Regions from separate parts of the Neobacillus sp. MER 74 genome, predicted to be linked through region 1. Evidence: riboswitches for the same ligand, from Rfam matches in the RefSeq annotation. Region 1 holds a riboswitch; the other holds the start of a gene.
The links. A riboswitch is a leader RNA that binds a small molecule or an ion and turns the genes downstream of it on or off. The one in region 1 is predicted to bind cyclic di-GMP.
Positions count from the first base shown of each region.

Region 2: it holds a riboswitch for cyclic di-GMP, as region 1 does, so the genes downstream of both, M3610_RS07165 (anti-repressor SinI family protein) here and M3610_RS24940 (DUF3789 domain-containing protein) in region 1, are expected to answer to the same signal.

Region 1 covers NZ_JAMAUV010000029.1:38,228-46,219, forward strand. The annotation lists gene M3610_RS24920 (helix-turn-helix domain-containing protein) at 1-130, shown strand, start outside; gene M3610_RS24925 (hypothetical protein) at 431-640, opposite strand; gene M3610_RS24935 (LCP family protein) at 936-1,913, shown strand; gene M3610_RS24940 (DUF3789 domain-containing protein) at 2,133-2,243, opposite strand; cyclic di-GMP riboswitch class I at 2,292-2,377, opposite strand; gene M3610_RS24945 (VanZ family protein) at 3,222-3,674, opposite strand; gene M3610_RS24950 (serine O-acetyltransferase) at 4,133-4,681, opposite strand; gene M3610_RS24955 (UDP-glucose dehydrogenase family protein) at 5,655-6,974, opposite strand; gene M3610_RS28375 (serine O-acetyltransferase) at 7,607-7,984, opposite strand.
Region 2 covers NZ_JAMAUV010000003.1:94,144-102,135, reverse strand. The annotation lists gene M3610_RS07180 (nucleotidyltransferase domain-containing protein) at 1-382, shown strand, start outside; gene M3610_RS07175 (DUF421 domain-containing protein) at 430-1,134, opposite strand; gene M3610_RS07170 (VanZ family protein) at 1,171-1,650, opposite strand; cyclic di-GMP riboswitch class I at 2,192-2,275, shown strand; gene M3610_RS07165 (anti-repressor SinI family protein) at 2,304-2,453, shown strand; gene M3610_RS07160 (lactonase family protein) at 2,553-3,614, opposite strand; gene mgrA (L-glyceraldehyde 3-phosphate reductase) at 3,770-4,762, shown strand; gene M3610_RS07150 (alpha-mannosidase) at 4,975-7,425, shown strand; gene M3610_RS07145 (amylo-alpha-1,6-glucosidase) at 7,563-7,992, shown strand, end outside.

The DNA of each region.
Region 1 (7,992 bases):
TGACAAAGAGGAACATGAATTGAATCCATTTGACTGTATTTTCCTAGACTCAACAACCCCCCACAATTGGGTTAATAAAACAGATTCGATTGTAAAACTTCTTTGCATTTCAAGTGTTCCTGGTGAGTAGGGCGTCATGTAGGTGCACTTGTCATCATCCACCCCTCCCCCCTCTGAATTTGGAGATAGGTTCCTTTTCCAAAATTGGAAGGGGAGCTTTCTTCATTAGAGAAAGTATGAAAGGCACTTTTTGTTTTCTTAAAAGGTTTGTACTTGGCAATTCAAAAATGCTCTTATTGAGTTAGGTGTGGGTCTGACCCCACTGGCCTAATAAGTAAAGGTACCTTTGTATGGTTTCTAGTTTTTCAAGTCAGCTTGGGTAACAACAGGTATCCTTTTCTTCTATTTTCATCCCCTGAAAATCAAGAGTTCATTCAACGCCCGCTGGATACCCGGAAGAAAATGAGAGCAACGGGCCTTTATCCCGACGCAAGTAGCTGAAAGCCCAAAGAATCAAGGTCCAAGGATAAGTATTCCGGTTGCTTGACCATTTTGCCTCAACAGGATTTATCCTTACCTCTGCCAGCACAAGATAACCTTCAAGACCTTTCAAACCAATATTTAAGGCTTTCGCGGTCATATAAAATACCTCCTGCTATTCTTCATCAATCTTTAATTAGTTCACTTGGTATAGGCACTTTCTGAGGAAGTTAAAGTGAATGAGTGCACGTACGAAAGGGCAGATAACTGGTGCCGAAATACAGGAACAGTTGTACGATATGGCGGTACTAAGTATTGTATATCTAGTAAACTATTGGAAGCACTGACACTTCCAATAATTTATATTGAATCCAATATCCAAAAACAGTAAAATATTTTCATGACTATAAACCTAGTTAATTTAGAGGAAACTCTCTACCAATATCGGAGGAAATATGAAAAAAAAAGGTAAAAATAAATGGAAAATAGTAGGCTTTAGCCTTTTGGGTATCCTATTACTCGTTATCGCAGGCGTAGTGTACGGATATTATCAATTACAACCAAGTAATCATTTTACATCAGTTCCGGTTGTAAGTTCTGGGAATAATGAACAGCAGGTAAATAAAAGTGTAGATATAAAAGAACCTGTATTTAATTTGTTATTAATTGGTTCCGATGAAAGAAAAGGTCAAAATATAGGGCATTCGGATTCAATGATGCTTGTCCATGTTGATTTAACGAAGCATGAATATGATGCAATAAGCATTCCCCGTGATACCCGTGTTCATTTAGATGGCTATGGATATACTAAAATTACGAGTGTCCAATATATTATGCAGGCAACAAAAGGGGCCAAAAAAGGGGTAGAAGCTGCTGTCAAAGCAGTTGGAGAATTAACCGGTGTTCCAATCAATTATTACGTAGAAACCAATTATGGCGGCTTTCAAGCGATGGTTGATGCGGTTGGTGGGATTGATATGAATGTCCCATTTGATGTCAAATTAACACATCCTTGGTATGGTGAAAATAAAAATAAAGTAATAAGTACTGGGATACATGCTTTTGATGGAAAAATGGTCGCTGAGGTTGTCCACGAACGCTATTCTCTAAAAAATGGAGAATATGGTCGTCAAAAACTCCAAGAGGAAGCATTAAAAGGAATTGCTAAGAAAGCACTTAGTCCAAGTAATATCAATAATTTGCCGTCACTTGTAAAATCCATTCCTGATTTTGTGATAGCAAGCAATATGTCAACTTCCGATATGTTAAGTCTTGGACTCGCAGCAAAAGACTTTGAACCGAATACTCAATTGGAATATCATCAGATTCCTGGTGTTGGAAAAAGAATGTATGATGACATTTTAAAGGCTAATAACTATCAACTGGTAATTGATCAGGATAAAATAAAAGATCTAATATCCACTCATTTTTAATATACTATTTAAAAATTTTACACAAAGCTATAAAGGAAAAAACGAAGGAGAACTGATATCAGTTCTCCTTCATTTTTTCCTTTTAATGTGTAATAGTTCAGTATTTAGTAGATGTTATTGTAACAAAATTTATCACTTTAACTGACCGACATATGTTAATACATCTAAATTAGAGATTTCGCTTACCCTAAGTTGAGATTGTTTGGAAAACGCTTTCAATTATTGTTGTGATTCAAGGAGTCGGTCTCCCCGTTTAGCTGCAACCATAAGACTCATTACTGTAAGCATAGAGAACGATCCAACAAATAAACCTGCAATAAAGATAACCATAGTGTAACCTCCCAGAGTATATTCATAATCCGTAGTAAGGTGATCATATTCGGTAGCTGGCTGGCATAGTTGTAAAAACCTTAGCCCCTTTAGTTTTGCGCCTCCACTTTTCAATGGGTTTGCCCTTTCGTACGAACTATGTGCTTATATTGATAGTATACCAATTGTTTCTAGTAATAAATAGACCTATTAACCTATTTATATGTTAATAATGTGACAAAAACCCAGCCTTCCAATTCCTATTCCTGTTCGACATGATCAAGAATAATTTGTAGCTAATCATCGAACGATTTAGATATAACCGTTCACCCACACATGGTTAAATAGTGGTAAGCAACCTGTTTCGAAGTGGAGTGATAACATGGCAGAAAAAGAAGATGGGAAAAATTTTGGTAAGGGCTGCCTTTGGGGGATCCTTTTATCAATTCCTTTATGGGCAATCGTCTATTTTATACTACGTAAAATTTTTCACTAAAGGAATGCAGTGTCTTATTTATGATAAATACTAATTTGATTAATAGGTTTTGCCTTCCCTATGGGAAAGTTTATCAAATACATTTGTCGAAATATTTTGTCTATTATTTGCATATTTCTACTTTATTATCCATCCTTATTTGGGTAACATATAGAAAAGAAAGACCGAAAGCGTTTACATATACTAAAAAACAGAACCGTGCATCACCAGATTTATCTACAACTAACAATAGGAGTGGATTTCATGGACAAGCAAGGGAATCTTTTATTAGGATTATTGTGGGGAACGTCTTTAAGTGTTCCATTATGGTTTGCGTTTTTCGGTTGGATTAAATTAGTTATTAATTTGCTTTTGTGATAATATCTAAAATGCTATATAATCAATTAATAGTTTCCACTATGCCTTGCTTATTTAAATCGTTAAGATCCTAATGATATCAAAAGGACCTTAAGGATTTTTTATTTTCTATACATTTTAATAAAAAATATATGCAAATGCTAATTTTAAAATCCTATCATCTTATTTCTTTTTTGACGAATAATGAAATAAACCATTAATAAAGTGATTAATGCTCCAGCTGAATCAAATAATACGTCCCTCAACGAGGCTACTCTACCTGGCATAAAGGATTGATGGTATTCATCTGTTATGGCATAAATAAAGGTTAATAACCAAGAGACTATATAAGAGTATCGATAAATTTCAAAAAATTTAAACAATAATAGAGCAAGTATGCCGAATACAGTAACATGCGTAGCCTTCCGTACAATAAGGTTAAGCACATTAATATCTTCATTGTCACCAACTGGTGTGTTAATAGTTTTATGTTCTTTCACCACTACTGTTTGAATAGCTTCGGAAGTCTTTTCTCCAGTAAAATAAGGAAGTTGTGTGAAGCAAAAGATTAAAGACATCCATAGAATCGCTGCTAGTATCCACCATCTTCTAACATTCATAGCTAAACCTCCCTTCCTATTAACAAATATTCCCCTTACTCTTAATTCAGTAGGCAAGGGGGGCATCACTGAATTTTCTCCCTTTGAATGGGAAGAACATAAACTTACCAAGAGGAACATCAACCATTTAGAGTGCAATTATAGAATGGATAGAGAATAGCGATAATAATTATAGTGAAAAAAATAAAATGGTATCGCCATTGTACTAAAAAGATGATGTTTGTATATAAAGTTGATGGAGTTGTGATTCTCTTTCCAGGATGAACGTATCCTTCCCGAAACTGAAAGAAGCCTAACATCCAATCATCCTCTCAATATTCAGTTTCAATCCAGTTGAATGTCATCAAACCTTTTATCTATCGATAATTGATAGGTTAGTTTTAATAATAGTAGAAAATGAAATCTAAGATTTTCTGTTTTATCTGCTAAAAGTATTTTATACTTGCTATTGTTTTCCTTTAATTAGTACCAGTATTTTTAACTTTTCTTATAGGATTGCCTACAATAGTAATATTTTCTTCAAAAAAACTTTTATTTACTACTGAATTTGCGCCAATCGCAATCGAGTTTGCAATTGTAATTTTTCCAAATATTTTAGCGCCAGGACCTATCCATACATTATCTCCTATTGTGGGGACATCACCTTTATACCTATTCTGACCTATATTTACTCCTTGATGAATATCACAGTTTGCTCCAATTCTTGCATCATCGTTAACTACAATTAAACCATAATGATTTATCCTTAATCCCGGTCCAAAAACATTAATTGGTATTGAGAATCCTAGTTTAATACCTAGTTTTCTGTGTAAATAACCATAGATTTTTTTCATTATTTTCGTTCTTATGGTAGGTGTTATATTAGAGTAATATTCGTGTTTTCTCAGCACAATTTCAAATTTCCATACATCATCTCCAAATAAACGAGGCATTTTTTTACACGATTTTCCTAAAGCCCTCTTATCTTCGTTTAAAAAGTTTAATAAATCTTCTTTATTTCTAATCACGAGAATATACCAAGCCCTTCTTAATTCTTTAAAATTATATCAGTATTTACTAATGTTTATAGAGATTTTTCCATTCTACTTTTATGCGTTTTTCACACGAATACTCGCTTATTTGCAGGTTGTCATAACCCATGATATAGAGTTAATCTTGATAAATTGAGTTCAAATAATTAATGATTGGTGCAGGATAGTGAAAAAAAGGAGTAAATCGCTACTTAACATTTTACCATAAGATGTGCATGGTCCAAGCAGCTCCTTATTACTATCCCTTCCATATTGAAATGTTATATGGCTAAGGATTGAGAGAACTTACCAACACTTTAAGGGCGTATGAGGTTATGCTTTCCTGTCATGCCTCTTTGTGGAAGATATCTAATATTCTATACATTTTAGAAATCCTACGAATAAGCTAACATTCAGTCAATTGAATTTTGCCTTATTATAAATACTTTGTGGTACTCTTAATTAGCTAAGGCGTGACATAGAGGTAATCTATTATACATTTACAAGATTCTGAATTTACTTCGGACCCAAAATAAACACTTTAACGAGCTTACCCAATAGATTTGGAGCACAATATGAATTAGAGTTGTTTCAGGATGGTAACATTAGCTACTCTTTCTGAACTGGGCACTGCTACATTTAAGTAACGAAGAACAATATATTATAATTTCTTAAGCGTTTAAATAATCAGCTTAAAATATGTTCAATCCCTTATAATTTTTAAAACTGCAAGGATAATCGAAAATGTTGTGCTTGTCTCTTTAAATATCTTTTACATTTGCAGCCCATTATTAGTAGCAGTTGATAAAAATAAGAATTTATTAACAACTATTATCATCATGACCTTTAACAATGTTAGTGTTGAAGCCTCACATTAGAATAAAAACACCCTTGCCTTTATTTAGACAAGGGTGTAAAAAATAAAATACTATTATAATAACTTAAAATTTCTCCGAAAAATTAACAGGTACTAGACTAATGAGACCTCCAAACTAATAATAGTTTCTCTTCCAATGGAATCATAGATGACCTTTGCACTTTTAGCACTAGAAAGGTCATAGCAGTTTCTACCATCGAGTATAATTGGACTTCTCATTAGTTTTTCATAATTGGATAAATTGAAATTTTTAACTTCTTCCCATTCAGTAAAGATAAAGCAAACGTCTGCATTCTTTAGAGTATCTTCAATAGATGTGCAGTAAGTAATATTCTCAGGGTATAATTTCTGGAAATTTTCAATACCAACAGGATCCCAGGCTTTTACATTAGCACCATCTTCAAGTAAGATTGGTATATTCACTAACGAAGGTGCTTCTCTTAAATCATCCGTACCCGGTTTAAAAGTTAATCCTAGAACAGCTACATTCAATCCTTTCAAACTATCAAAATACTTTCTAGATTTCTTTATTAATTTTAGCTTTTGGTTTTCGTTTACATCAATCGCAGCTTTTATAGTCTTTAATTCATGGTCATGGAAATTAGCTAACCAGTGTAAGGCTTTTGTATCTTTAGGAAAACAAGAACCGCCGTAACCAATCCCTGAATTTAAGAACCTGTTTCCGATCCGATTATCATATCCCATTCCATGGGCAACATCCTCGATGTCCGCTCCGATAATTTCACAAAGGTTAGCAATTTCATTAATAAAGGAGATTTTTAGAGCCAAAAAGTCATTGGATGCATATTTAATCATTTCAGCACTCTTACGATTGGTTACTATAATTGGGGCACCAAAGTCTTTATATATATCTTTTAAAACTTCACCTGCATCTGGATCTTCTACACCGACCACAATCCTAGAAGCATGTAATGTATCTTTTACCGCTGTACCTTGAGATAAAAATTCAGGGTTTGAAGCAACCGAAACCTTGACATTATGAACAAGATTGGTGTTTATTAAATCTTCAACTTTATCATTTGTACCAATGGGTACAGTTGATTTCACAACAACTACACAATCTTTTTCTATACTCTGAGCGATCTGCACAGCAACTGAAAAGACATACTTTAAATTAGCTGAACCATCATGTTTTTCTGGAGTTCCGACTCCAATAAAAATTACATCTGCATCTCTATACGCTTCTTTGAAATTTGTTGTAAAGTTCAGCTTTTCCATGTTTTTTACCATTAATTCTTCAAGATCTGGTTCATAAATAGGAGAAATCCCTGAACTCATTAACGCCACTTTTCTACTATCTATATCTACACAAGAAACGGAATGCCCATGTTCTGCTAAACAAACACCTGTTACCAAGCCAACATATCCAGTTCCTGCAACAGCAATTTTCAATTTTTATTCCACCTTTAAATGAGTATAATAACTTAGATCTTATAACTCTGATTTTATTTAAAGTCTAATATTAAATCTTTAAAGTCCTTAATTTTATAACTTTTTACTATATTATTATTCATGATTAAGTGCCAAATAATATTATAAATCAAACTTCCACCATAGTATATACGTACTACCAATTCCAAATTATTGGATATTACTAATGATAGATGATTTTCCTCTTACTAAAATTTGGTTAAAAGTTATATTTCCCAACTTAAGTAAATTAATTGATATGGGTTATGCCGGTTGAATTCCACATTATAAAAGAATAACTTGTACCTAGAAACACGGGAGGAATCTCGAGCCATAAATGCTTAAAGTCTTTTCTACCATGTTCGTTTTAAACAAAGGGCTCTTCCAATTGTTAGATATGTTAACAATTGGAGGTTGCAGATCGGTATCTAAAAAGCTAATTCATTAATTCCCATACCATTACATCCTCGATAATTCCATTATCTTTCATATTTCTCAAGGATATTGCTTTATTACAATACAACCCTCAAAAGGGCTAATTGTGGGTATTTGGATATATATATATAATACTCATAGGGATTATTGTTATTTTTAATACATACTTTGAAAACTTTTCATAATGCAATATCAACGCGTTCTCCATTTCTCTTAACAATCTTTCCTGGAATTCCAAATATAGTACAATTAGAAGGTACGTTTTTAGAAACAACGCAGTTAGCACCTATTTTAGAATTTCCATTAATGATTATATCACCGATAACTTTTGCACCTGATGCTATCAAAACATTGTCTCCAATAGTTGGTGTTCCTGTATTACCGTGTCCTATTGTTATCTGTTGGTTTATAGAACAATTTTTTCCAATCCTTTTTGCTATAATGATTGTGCTAAATCCATGTTGAATAAACAGTCCCTCACCTATATCATCAGTATAAATATATAAGGAGCTTAATGGTTTATAAAAAATTTTTAGTAGTTGTGAAATAAAAATTATGTTTCTTA
Region 2 (7,992 bases), on a different contig from region 1:
GGAGAGGAAGGAGATTGATTTTGACCATTTCATACAGCTCGCGGAATCTCACCAAACCTTAAAGCGGAACATCAGGACCTTATCCATCGTTTATCAGCAATTTCCACACTTAGACGAAATCAAGAAGTTCCCATATCAAGTGAATACTCTTTGGGAATACCAATCTGTAAAGGGTTTTAGGCAGTACTGGGATTTCCTCAATTATCAATTTTTTAGCTATGATACAGTCAAACATACATTGATTGAAATCGGAAACTGGCTTTGGCCATCAAAATATGAAGTATCTTCACAAATAGATGAGCAGTCACAAGGGAAGAAAATGTACCTCTTGTTGTATAAGAAGAGACTTACTAGTCTATTAAATGCCGTATTGCCACATTAATAAGCCATCTAACCTAACCAGATGGCTTATGTTTCTTTCATATGCAATTATTTATAAAAGAATACCCTCAAATTGTTTTCCCCATCAATTGTGGCTAACAAAACATTCTTAATCCCTGTTTGATGTGTTTGAATAAGGGTATCAACAAGCCACCCTTCATCCTTGTTTTTTTCTTCTAGTGTATGATGAACAATCTTGCCTTCTCTTATAACGGTCTGTGGGAAATCAAAAGGCTTCGTTGTCATCTGGTAGGTGGATGGCGTAATCGCCTCATACTGCGGATCTAAGAAAATGGAAAGTTTCCCATCTGATTCCCATAATGCTAACGCTACTTTTTTTACATCCTCAATTTTTTCTTTTCTCAACTCTGCTAATAAATAATCAATTGAAATTCTTGCTTTCTTTAACCCTTTATAAAGAATTTCTCCTTCTTTAATAAGAGGAAATGGATCGGGGTCTAGAAACTTTCCTATGCGGGTTAATTTTAAACTGATAAATAAACCAAAGGTATACAGAACCACCAATACGATGGTTGTAGTCATTGCACCCTTCATTCCAAGGTGCTCATCTGATAATGGATGGGCAATAATATTACCAACAACTAAGGCGATAACGAAATCAAGTAATCTTAATTGAGAAATCGCGCGCTGTCCTATTAGTTTAGCAACAATGAGCATAAAGAAGAATCCAATTACAGCTCTTAAAATCCACTCCATGAAATTAAGAGTTTCCTGAGCTTGCAAAAAATCCATTGAAGGCAAATAGTCACTCCCTTAACAATAATCGTCCTACTTATTATTGTCACGATTAAGCAATTTTAATATAAAAAATACCGATACAATACCGAATGAGTCAATAACTAAATCGTAAAACCGTCCATCTCTACCAAAAAACAATTGCAGGAATTCTGTAAAAAACGCAAAAATAATGGATATGCCAATAGAATATTTGTGACTTCTTATTAGATTGAAGAGAAGAAAATCCATGATCGCAAAACCAACAAAATGTCCTAATTTAATTTTAATAAATTCAGGATGAATCAAAGTTAAATCATTAAAATAAAAAAAAGACAAAAAATCAGGATTTGAAACCCACTTTAATCCAAAAGAATGTAAATATATTAGTCGCTCTATACTCTCAGTCCAGGTATTAATCAACAAAAATAGGCCCCATAAAATAATCAATAGAACTTTTATGAAAAGAAATCGTTTCTGTGTCTTTCTTTTCTTATCGATTCTACAGCTACCTTGTATTGGTTGATGATCCAAAATACTTGCTCCTAACTAACTATTATTTCTTAATCTACATTTTACCATTGTTCCTTTTAAAGAACAAACCGGGATATTCACATTAAAATAATCCAATAATCTACCACTTTCGTATTATAGGTAAATGAAATTTCACTGGGTAAAATTAACTCCTCTCCGTTTACAAAATTCTACAATTTCTTTATAATGAACAATAGAAGTTCTTTTTTAGGAACTAATAATTAGAAAAGAAGGGGAATCATGATATATCCACTAATAAAAGAAAGAAACAAGATTCACATTGTGAAGGATTCCTATCATTGTGCATGCGGTATAGTCTTTAACAAGGAACGGATTATTAATAGGAAGACCCTTAAAAAAATTAAATTTATTGAAATAGGTCAGGTAACATGTGAGAAATGTGTTTTAAAACTTCTAAACTACGATTAATTGGTTTATATAATTTTTGTCGAAATCCTGTCGATTTTTTTGGAAATATTTTCATTTAGTTTCCATCAAGACTATAGTACTATTAGTTTATTCTATAATACTTTAATACTATGAATGACAAAGGCAAACCTTTCGAAAGATTGGGACGCAAAGCTACAGGTCTAAGGTTTTTAACTAGGATGGCTGAGTTACCTAAAATAGTAATCATTTTAGGAGGGTTAATTTTGTCTGCATTAACCGTTGAACAAGATATTGATACAGAATGGTTAGATCTTATTAATGAAGCTAAAAAGATAGGACTCTCTATTGATGAAATTAGGGATTTCCTAAATCGCTCCCTTGGATTAAAGACTATTGAACCGGAATATAATTAATAAGAGGGGTAATTTGGTGTTTAATTTTCGCAATATTCAATTGATTAAAAAAACAGCTTAACAAATTAATGAGCAATTTGTTAAGCTGTTTTTTTAATTTTAATAATTTAAAAACTTCACACAAACCGGATACGGAACCTCGATATCAGCCTGAATCAATGCAAGTTTTCCTGTGTTTTCATCACGCGAAAACAAGACGAGGTTACTGGACTCTTGGTTCGACGCCACAATGAATTTCTCTGTTGGGTCGAACATAAAATCTCTCGGCCAATCCCCTTCAGTGGAGGTGCGATCAACAAAGCTAAGCTCTCCCGTTTCTTGGTCTACACGGAAAACAGCAATACTGTTATGGCCACGATTACCCGCGTAAACAAACTGTCCATCAGATGAAATATGAATGGCGCTTCCTTGATTATTCTCGGTGAAATCTTCAGGAAGCGTAGAAATATATTGTTTCTCTGTAAAACGACCATTTTCCGAATGATAGGATAAAACAATCACTTCCGAACTAAACTCTGTCATGATATATGCAAATTTTTGGTTTGGATGGAAAACTAAATGTCTTGGTCCGCTTCCAGCCTTTAATGGAAGAAAGTGCGCTTTTGAAAGTGTCCCATCACTGTTGACTGCATAAGTAATTAAAGCATCAATACCCAATTCAACCACTGCTAGATAATTCTCATCAGGGGTGATGCCGGCATAATGGGTATGCGGTTTCTCTTGTCTTGGGTCTGGACCAGAACCTTCGTGTTTTATAACCGATGCAGCTGGTTGAATCGTTCCATCTTCCTGGTTAATTAAATAAGATTCTACCGATCCTTTATGATAATTAGCACTGAATGCATAACGGTTGTTACTGTCAACACTCACATGACAAGGCGATGAGCCCTGAAGTAACTGACGATTGAGCTCGGTTAAACCGCCTTCCCTGTTTATGGAATAAGCAACTACGCCTCCATTTTCTCCTTCTTTAGCCACAGAATAGAGGTATCGATTGTCCTTACTGATCGTGACATAAGTTGGATTCTCTAACTGTGCAGCTGCAACTTGAATATCTTCGATTCTTTTCTTATCCGTATTTAGTTTAAACGTATAGATTCCTTCGCTGCCGCCCTTGGTGTATGTTCCAATATAACCGATAAATGTTTGGTTGTTTGTCATTTTTTTGGCTCCTCGAAAAATGTAGTCTGTTTATTTTAGCAGAAATTTTATTTATTACTCAAATATAGAACCTGAATTAACTGAAAATTAATTTGATATGGTATAGTTTGGGTGTTAGTTTTATCAAAAAGCGAATAGAAATGAGGGTACCCCACATGGTTTACCAAGCTGCAGAAAATCGTTATGAATCAATGAAGTATAATCGGAGTGGCCGTTCAGGGTTATTACTACCGGCCGTTTCACTTGGACTTTGGCACAACTTTGGCGGTGTGGATACATATGAAAATGGACAGGCAATGCTGAAAAGAGCGTTTGATTTAGGGATTACCCATTTTGATTTGGCCAACAATTATGGTCCGCCGCCAGGTTCGGCTGAAGAAATGTTTGGTAGAATCTTAAAAACAGACTTTGCTCCATACCGTGATGAAATGATCATATCTTCAAAAGCGGGCTATACGATGTGGCCGGGTCCATACGGGGATTGGGGCTCAAGAAAATACTTGATATCTAGTCTAGATCAAAGTCTAAAACAAATGGGACTTGATTATGTTGATATTTTTTATTCACACCGTCCAGATCCCAATACACCACTTGAGGAAACCATGGGGGCATTAGATTCTATTGTTCGTCAAGGCAAGGCGTTATATGTTGGAATCTCTAACTATAGTGCTGAACAAGCGTCAGAAGCTATCAAAATCTTAAATCAGTTAGGAACACCTTTGTTAATCCATCAGCCAAAGTATTCGATGTTTAACCGCTGGATAGAGGATGGCTTACAGGATGTGCTTCAGGAAAACGGGGTAGGTTCAATCGCTTTTAGTCCGTTAGCGCAAGGTTTATTAACAAATAAATACCTAAAAGGGATTCCAGCCGATTCTCGTGCAGCAAGCTCTACAGGGTTCTTACGTGGGGAGCATGTAACTTCAGAAGTATTGAATCGTGTTCAAAAATTAAACGAAATTGCAACAGAGCGTGGTCAGAGTCTTTCACAAATGGCTCTTGCTTGGGTTTTACGCGGAGAAAAAGTTACTTCTGTCTTAATAGGAGCAAGCAGAGTGAGTCAAATTGAGGAAAACGTTGCTGCATTAAATAACCTTGATTTTTCAGAGGAAGAATTAGCAAGGATAGAGGATATTCTTAATGACTAAGAAGATGGATGGGCTATTGCTCATCCTTTTTTTAGGTGCTAAACTCACTTGCTTAGTTTATCGAATACACAAACTAATGTTAAGATGCTATAATAATTCCAATCGTAAACAATATTTATGAAAGCGGTATTTTTACGATTACTAGAGGCAGTTAAAACTGAAAAGAATAGTAATCTAACTAGGATTATCAATCAATCAGGAGGAAAATCTACATGAAGAATATGTTTATGATTGGAAATGCACACCTTGATCCGGTTTGGCTTTGGCGCTGGCAGGAAGGCTTTCAAGAAGTGAAAGCAACTTTTCGGTCTGCATTAGATCGTTTAAAAGAATATGAGAATTTTATATTCACGTCCAGTTCTGCGGCTTATTATGAATGGATTGAAAAAAACGATTCGAAGATGTTTGAAGAAATCAAGGAAAGAATACAAGAAGGCAGATGGGTTATTTGTGGGGGGTGGTGGATACAGCCCGATTGCAATATTCCAAGTGGCGAATCATTTGTCCGCCAAGGATTGATTGGTCAAAATTATTTTAAAGAAAAGTTCGGCGTGACAGCAAAGGTTGGCTACAATGTTGACAGCTTTGGTCATAATGGTATGCTGCCGCAAATATTAAAGAAATCCGGGATGGATTCCTATGTATTTATGAGACCCGGCCCTGAGGAAAAAGGACTTCCAAGCCGTTTGTTTTTGTGGGAATCTAAGGACGGTTCCCGAGTAAAAGCCTTTCGGATTCCTTTTGAATATTGTACCTTTGACCATCTCGAAAACCATATTATGCATTGTAAGAACGAGCTTAAACATTCGTTTAATCAATTAATGTGTTTTTATGGTGTAGGCAATCATGGGGGGGGACCAACCAAAGAAAACATAGAAATTATTGAAAAATTAAATGGAACGATGGATGATACCAATCTTATCTTTAGTTCACCCAATGACTTTTTCGAACATGTGGAAAGCCTTAAGGACACACTGCCTGTTGTTCATGATGATCTGCTCCACCATGCCGTTGGTTGTTATTCAGTTCATTCGGAAGTGAAGAAGCTAAACCGTTATTCTGAAAATCTCACATTAATGGCAGAAAAATTCTCTTCGATTGCGAATTGGACAACGGGACAAGTCTACCCTCCAGACATAAACCAGGCTTGGAAAGGGATTTTATTTAATCAGTTTCATGATATTTTAGCGGGAACAAGCATTGAATCTGCTTATCATGATGCAAGAGATTTGTATGGGGAGTCTATTAGTATCTCCTCAAGAAATATGAATTACGCTCTACAATCCTTAAGTTGGAATATTAATATTGAAGAAGAAAAAGGAATGAAGCCAATGGTTATCTTCAATCCGCATTCTTGGCCAGTAAGGGTGAATGTTGAAATTGAAGATGGGTTATTTGTTAACTATCTGCTCCCAGAAGAGTTCATTATCGAAGATGTAAACGGGAATGAAATACCATACCAAATCGTTGATCCAATCGCAAAGATTCCAAATCGAAAAAGAGTTGTATTCTTGGCAGAACTGCCTCCATTAGGATATAGCACATATAAACTTCGTGCACTTACGCCAGCTAAAGAGTTTGAAACTGTAAAAGTTAGCGAAAATGAAATGGAAAACGATCGTTTCAGGCTGGTTATTGATCAAGAATCTGGCGGGATTCGCAGCTTATTTGACAAAGTTAAGCAAATTGAGGTATTTAAGAATGACGCAGCTATTCCCGTTGTCTTAAATGACACTTTTGATACATGGGGACATGGGACGTTACGCTTTGATGAAATATCAGGGGTATTCAAGCCGGTAAGAATTAAGAAGCTTGAAGAAGGACCAGTAAGAGGGGTTATCCGGGTAACATCAAAGTTTCAATCTTCAACAATTGTTCAAGATTTTATTATGTATAAGCAATCCAATAAGATAGAAGTCAAAGTGAAAGTAAACTGGCAAGAAAGCTATCAAACTTTAAAAATCAAGTTTCCTGTAAGCTTTAATCAGCGGAATACTACCTATGAAATTCCTTTTGGGCATACTAGTCGTGAGTCGGATGGGAACGAAAAACCGATGCAAAACTGGGTTGATGTAACAGGTACAATTAGTAAACAAAGGGAAGAGATTTACGGTCTAAGTATTCTTAATGATGGAAAATATGGCGTCGATGTCAAAGGGAATACAATTAACTTAACGGTTCTAAGAAGCACAATCTATGCGCACCATGCTCCGTTCATCCCTGATTTGGACGAGGATTACCCGATTATTGATCAAGGGATTCAAACGTTTACTTATCAATTGTTACCACATGAAAACAGCTGGGAAGAGGCTGAAACGGTAAAGCATGCACTAGAATTAAATCAAAAACCACAACTGATTGTTGAAACGTATCATAAGGGTTCACTAGCGCAAGAAGATTCATTTATTTCGATAGATCAACCAAATATTATTCTTTCTGCTTTAAAGAAAGCGGAGAATCATGATGACTTGATTATTCGTTTAGTTGAAACGAATAACGCAGAAACGGTCGCAAAAGTCGAATTGAAAAATTGGGGAAGAGCTATGGAACTGCATTTTGGACCAATGGAAATCAAAACATTATGCATTCCGAAAAATCAGAAAGAGCCTATTTATGAAACCAATCTAATTGAAAATCTCAATCAGGCACTGGTTACCGTATGAAGCGCAGCGAAATAATTCACCGTTTACATGATTGCTGCGTCACAGGAAGTGGAATAATTAATTTTTGAAAAAAATCATTTAGTAATAAGAACATGGATTTATCCATCTATAATAAATTGACTGGGGGAAGCAGTTTGATGGATGCTAGAATAGTTGAAAAGGGCAGAGAAAAGGCAGAAAAAATTTTGTTGCAAAACGGGGGAGAACTTGGTTTACTGGGATCAAGTACTGCTTACCAGCAAGTTTGGGCAAGAGACAGTATGATTTGCGGACTGGGTCTTTTAGCCTGCAGCAGTGAGGAGGGGCCAACGATTCATCGCAGGTCATTGGAGACATTAGGACAGTTTCAAAGTGAACTGGGAAAGATTCCTCATAATGTTGGTTTTCCCAATGTATTAGACCCCGCATTAATTGCACATGGTGGAAAACTTGGTGTTGAAGGTGAAAGTGGACAAGCAGTGGAAGATTCTATCCACGCGGGTTGTGTAGACGGGAATATTTGGTATATTATTGGTCATTATGCGTATTACCAGGAAATGAACGATCAAGAATTTTTACGAAAATGGT